DNA from 2 places in the Streptomyces seoulensis genome. Region 1 is predicted to be linked to the other one. Evidence: riboswitches for the same ligand, from Rfam matches in the RefSeq annotation. Region 1 holds a riboswitch; the other holds the start of a gene.
What was found. Region 1 has a riboswitch for cyclic di-AMP ahead of HEK131_RS28235 (transglycosylase SLT domain-containing protein). Riboswitches for the same ligand answer to the same signal wherever they lie in the genome.

Region 2: another riboswitch for cyclic di-AMP. It lies ahead of HEK131_RS01265 (M23 family metallopeptidase); the one in region 1 lies ahead of HEK131_RS28235 (transglycosylase SLT domain-containing protein).

The regions. Positions count from the first base shown of each region.
Region 1 is NZ_AP025667.1:6,137,207-6,140,115, reverse strand. It holds gene HEK131_RS28240 (HAD family hydrolase) at 1-237, shown strand, start outside; gene HEK131_RS28235 (transglycosylase SLT domain-containing protein) at 314-793, opposite strand; cyclic di-AMP (ydaO/yuaA leader) riboswitch at 799-992, opposite strand; gene HEK131_RS28230 (polyprenyl synthetase family protein) at 1,579-2,589, shown strand; gene HEK131_RS28225 (LolA family protein) at 2,810-2,909, shown strand, end outside.
Region 2 is NZ_AP025667.1:262,592-265,500, forward strand. It holds gene HEK131_RS01255 (dihydrofolate reductase family protein) at 1-816, shown strand, start outside; tRNA gene HEK131_RS01260 (tRNA-Met) at 882-955, shown strand; cyclic di-AMP (ydaO/yuaA leader) riboswitch at 1,259-1,427, shown strand; gene HEK131_RS01265 (M23 family metallopeptidase) at 1,435-2,454, shown strand; gene HEK131_RS01270 (aldo/keto reductase) at 2,532-2,909, shown strand, end outside.

The sequences.
Region 1 (2,909 bases):
TGCGGGATCACCAAGGCGACCGGTCTGGCGCTGGCCGCCGAGCACCTGGGCCTGGGCCGCGCGGACACGGTCGCCTTCGGCGACATGCCGAACGACATCCCGATGTTCCGGTGGGCGGCCCACGGCGTCGCCATGGCCGACGCCCATCCCGAGCTGAAGGCGGTGGCCGACGAGGTCACCCTCTCCAACGAGGACGACGGGGTGGCCGTCGTGCTGGAGCGCCTGTTCGCCCTGTGACGGCGACGGCCCCCGCCGCACGCGTGAGGCGTGTGACGGGGGCGCGGTGCGGATCTGGCCGGGTGGGCCGGGCCGCCTAGTACGGGCCGTTGACGTTGTCGATCGAGCCGTAGCGGTGGGCGGCGTAGTTGCAGGCCGCGGTGATGTTGGCGACCGGGTTGTACGGGTCGAGCGAGGTGCCGGCCACGTGGTACGTGTTGAACGTGGGGTCGATCACCTGGAGCAGGCCCTTGGACGGGGTGCCGTTGATGGCGTTGATGTCCCAGTTGTTGATGGCCAGCGGGTTGCCCGAGGACTCCCGCATGATGTTGCGGTGGATGCCGTTGTAGGTGCCCGGGATGCCCTTCTCGGCCATGATCGCCAGGGACTGGCGGATCCAGCCGTCGAGGTTGTTCGGGTACACCGTGGTGGTGGCGGTCTTGGCGGCCGGGGCGGCGGAGGCGCTGGTGGCGCCGATGAGGGGGAGCGCGAACATCGCGGCACCGGTACCGGCGACGGCGAGCGTGCGGACGATGCGCTTGGTGCGGGCACGGCGCGGCTGAGCAACAGCAGACATGTCGAAGTTCCTCTCCGTCGCCTGCGAGGTGAGCTGTCGGGTTCGGGCGGGGAGGTGCCCGGCCGCGTCGTCCCCGGTGCCCGTCGGACACCGGGGACGAAATGGCTTCACCCCGAGCCGTTCCGGCGCGACATGTGTCGGCCGGTCCGGCGGCTTACCTGGGTCCCCCGCTCCTGCCGTACGAATGAGTTCGTGAATGGGTGTGCCAGGCGCGGCAGGATTCGGCGTTCGCCTGACAGGGCGGGAACGTATGCGACCGCACATGTCCGGAACAAGTACTTGATTCACCCAAAGACCTAGTTGACCTTGCTCTGTCCCAATTGGCCTACTTGATCCTTTGCGGTCGCCAATCCTCAACTTCCTTACCGGGCACGGTAAGAAGGGGGTGAGAGGGGGGTTTGCGCGGGTAGGCGCGAGGTGACGGTCCGCGTGAGCCAACTCACGGAATCGCAAAATACGCAAAATCAGACATGGGGGATTATGTGGATTTGAGCCGTCTGTGGGTATTAGGGAGTGTCGGTCCCCCTGGGGCGGAACCTCTGGGACGCTCCCGTTCGTTGGCTCGGTGTGACTCCCCGAGTGCCGGACCGTCCGACCGACTCCCCCCATATCGGTTCTTGTCCACCCATCCGGCACATGCCGGACGAAAACCGATACCTCATGAGCTGGACCGGTGGGTGCGATCGGTGATCCAAAGAGGACCGGATACGCTGACTTGACTGATGGCAGCGACCTATCGACAAGCCGTGAAGTCGCCAGCAGACACCAGCAGACAGGAGAACCTCGTGACCGTCGTCGGGCCGTTCGGGCTGAGCGTGCGGGACCAGGCACTGGAAGCCGATGTCCAGGCCGGACTGACGGCTGTCGAGGCGGGCCTGCTAGAGGCCACCAAGAGCGAGGTCCCCTTCATCACCGGGTCCGCCCAGCACCTGGTGCGGGCCGGCGGCAAGCGGTTCCGTCCGCTGCTCGTGCTGCTGTCCGCCCAGTTCGGCGACCGGCACGCCCCGCGCATCGTGCCCTCGGCCGTCGTCGTCGAGCTGACCCACCTGGCCACGCTCTACCACGACGACGTCATGGACGAGGCGGCCGTGCGGCGCGGCGTGGACAGCGCCAACACCCGCTGGGGCAACTCCGTCGCCGTGCTCACCGGTGACTTCCTCTTCGCCCGTGCCACGCAGATACTCGCCGATCTCGGCCCCGAGGCCGTCCGCGTGCAGGCCCTCGCCTTCGAGCGCCTCGTCACCGGCCAGATACTGGAGACCGCGGGTCCCCAGGACGGCCGCGACCCGGTCGAGCACTACCTCGACGTCCTCTCCGGCAAGACCGGCTCCCTGGTCGCCGTGTCCTGTCGCTTCGGCGCCATGATGTCCGGCGCCGACGAGAGCGTCGTCGACGTGCTCACCCAGTACGGCGAGCGGCTCGGCGTCGCCTTCCAGCTCGCCGACGACGTGCTGGACATCGCCTCCGACTCCGCCGAGTCCGGCAAGACGCCCGGCACCGACCTGCGCGAGGGCGTCCCCACGCTGCCCGTGCTGCGGCTGCGCGAGCGCGCCGCCCGGCTCGGCGAGCCCGGCGACCTCGCGCTGTGCGAGCTGCTGGACTCCGACCTCACCGACGACGCCCGGCTCGCCGAGGCGCTCGCCGCGCTGCGCGCGCACCCCGCGCTGGAGCAGGCCCGCCGCGACGCGGTGCGGTACGCGGAGGAGGCCCGCGCCGCCCTCGCCCCGCTGAAGGACTGCACCGCCAAGACGGCCCTGATCGAGCTGTGCGACGCGGTGGTCCACCGGGCCGGCTAGGGCGCCCTGCCCGACCCCTACGGGTCGGCGCGGGTGTCCGGTCCGTACGTCATACCGCAGGTGTACGCCGAGTTGGCTCCGTGGGCTGACGCTTGAGGACTGCGGAGTTGGTGTGATGGGAACCAGGGAAACCACCACTCCTCACCGATTCGGGTGAGAATGGCGGCTCAGGTGGACCACAGCGAGCGCAGCCGCCGCCGACGACGGAGGTAAGGCACACATGGCACCGTACGAATCCGACCACGCGACCGGCACCGGACCCGACGAGGACCCGCGTTCCGGACGCCGCAAGGCCGCCCGGTACGTCGTGCCCGTCGCGG
Region 2 (2,909 bases), 5.9 Mb from region 1:
GTCTACTCGACGGACGAGGGGGCCGAGCGGGCAGCGCGCCTCCTCGGGGACACCGCCGACGTGGTCCCGCTCGGCTCCGGGCTCGACTGGCGGGCGCTGCTGGAGCATCTGCACGACGTGCGCGGGGTACGGAGGCTGATGGTCGAGGGGGGCGGCACCGTGCACACCCAGCTCCTGCAGCAGGGCCTCGCCGACGAACTCCAGTTGGTCCTCGCCCCGCTCTTCGTCGGCGACCCGGCAGCCCCCCGCCTGTTCGGGCCCGGCGCGTACCAGGGGGGCCGGCTGCGGCTGACCGGGAGCCGGCGGATCGAGGACGTCGTCCTCATGCACTACGAGCCCACCGCCCCCGGCGCCGGCCCGCTGCCCACCGCCGCCGACCGGCACTGGCTGCGCACCGCCTGTGAGCTGGCCGCGCTCTGCCCGCCCTCGGACACCGCCTTCAGCGTCGGCGCGGTGGTCGTCGCGGCGGACGGCACCGAGCTGGCGCGCGGACACTCGCGCGAGGGCGGCGACCCGGTGGTCCACGCCGAGGAGGCCGCCCTCGCCGGGCTGGACCCCGCCGACCCGCGCCTGCCCGGCGCCACCGTCTACTCCAGCCTGGAGCCCTGCGCGCACCGCTCCTCCCGCCCCACCCCCTGCGCCGAGCTGATCCTGCGGGCCGGGGTGCGCCGGGTGGTCACGGCCTGGCGCGAGCCGGACACCTTCGTCACCGCGGCCGACGGCGCCGGAGTGCTCGGCAGCGGAGGCGTCACGGTGGTGACGGTGCCCGAGTACGCCCCTCTCGCACAGCGGCCGAACGCTCACCTTCCGCACTGAGGCCCACGTCACCGCGGGGTGTGTGCGCGGCACCCCGCGGATGACGTATGCTTGAGACACAACGACGCGGGGTGGAGCAGCTCGGTAGCTCGCTGGGCTCATAACCCAGAGGTCGCAGGTTCAAATCCTGTCCCCGCTACTGAAGACTCAGGGCCGGAATCCAGTAAAACGGATTCCGGCCCTGAGTGTTTTCCCGGAGCCTTCACAACGGGAACTACCCAAAGTGACGCAATGGCCGCTCAGTGCAGCGCTTCTGAGTCACCATCAAAACCGCTGTGACTCCTGAAGCGCGGTCAACTCGCCCCGTTCGCGCCGTTCCTGGTGCGTACGTCCCCGTCGGGAACGTTAACGATCAAGCCGAACGGGCTTGGAATCCGGTGTGCGTGTCTATTAACGTTCGATAACGCAGTGCGGTCGTTACAGCCGTCAGCAGAGACGGCGCCGTGCGCACACGCCGAATCCCGCAAGGGAACCGGGGACCCACCAACTTGGGGTGAATCGCGCCCAGTCCGCCGTGCACCGCTCTCGGAGCACGCCGGGTTTACGCGCGTAGGAGACCTTCCTGCTCCGAACCCGTCAGCTAACCCGGTAGGCGGAGGAGGAGAGGAGTGCGCCCGCGTGGCGTCCAACCGGCCTGCCCCACAAGCCCCGTTCGCGCCGGACGCGAGTGAGCCCTTCGCCTACGGCGCCCCCCGCGCGGAAGGCGACGCGTGGGAGGAGTGGAATCCCACCGAGGAGTCCCTGCCCCCCGTACGCGGCCGCCACCGGGTGGCCAAGCAGCGCGGCGGCGGACTCGCCCGCAGCTCCACCGTCCTCGGCGTCGGCGTCATAGCCGCCGTCGGCGCGGGTGGCATGGCGAGCGCCAACACCGGCAAGCCGCCCGTGTCCATCGCCATGCCCGACCTGCCCTCCGTGGACTCCCTGATCGACGGGCACCACACGGACGCGCCCGCCGCCTCCCTCGCCACGGCCACGGCGACCGCCGCCAGTGACGACTCCGCCTCCGACGCGGGCGAGGCGCTGCGCAGCCGGATCATGGCCCAGGCCGAGCGGCAGCAGAGCAAGGCCGACAGCCGGGCTACCGCCGCGGCCGTCGCCAAGGCCGACCAGCAGGCCGCCGACGCCGCCGCCAAGGCCGCGAAGGAAGCCGCCGCGAAGGCCGCCGACGCCAAGGAGCGGGCGGAGGCCGACGCCGAGAAGAAGGCCGAGGCGGCACGCCTGGCCACGCTGGCCAAGCAGTACACGCTGCCGACCTCCTCGTACACGATCACCTCGACCTTCGGGCAGGCCGGGGCGCTGTGGTCCTCCGGCTACCACACCGGTCTCGACTTCGCCGCGCCCACGGGCACGCTGATCAAGGCCGTGCACAGCGGCACGATCACCGAGGCGGGCTGGGCCGGCGCCTACGGCTACCGCACGATCCTCACCCTCGACGACGGCACCGAGCTCTGGTTCTGCCACCAGTCCTCGATCAACGTCAGCACCGGTCAGAAGGTCTCCACCGGCGAGGTCATCGGCCGCGTCGGCGCCACCGGCAACGTCACCGGCGCGCACCTCCACCTGGAGGTCCACCCCGGCGGCCAGCCCACCGGCATCGACCCCGGCGCCTGGCTGCGCGGCAAGGGACTCACCCCCTGAGGTACCCGGCCGGAGTTTGACCGGGTCCTTGCCCGGAACCGGAATGGGCGGGACCCGAGTGATCGTTGAGAAGAGACATGACTGCTTCTCTGCGCAAACTCGGTTCCTCCTCCCTCGAGGTCTTCCCGCTCGCCCTCGGCGGCAACGTCTTCGGCTGGACCGCCGACCGGGACACGTCCTTCGCCGTCCTGGACGCCTACGCCGCGGCGGGCGGCAACTTCGTCGACACCGCCGACTCCTACTCGGCCTGGGCCGAGGGCAACAAGGGCGGCGAGTCGGAGACGATCATCGGCGAGTGGGTGCGGGCGCGGGGCAACCGCGACCAGGTCGTCATCGCCACCAAGGTCAGCCAGCACCCCGACTACCAGGGCCTGACCGCCGCCAACATCAAGGCCGCCGCCGACGCCTCCCTGCGCCGCCTCGGCACCGACCACATCGACCTGTACTACACCCAC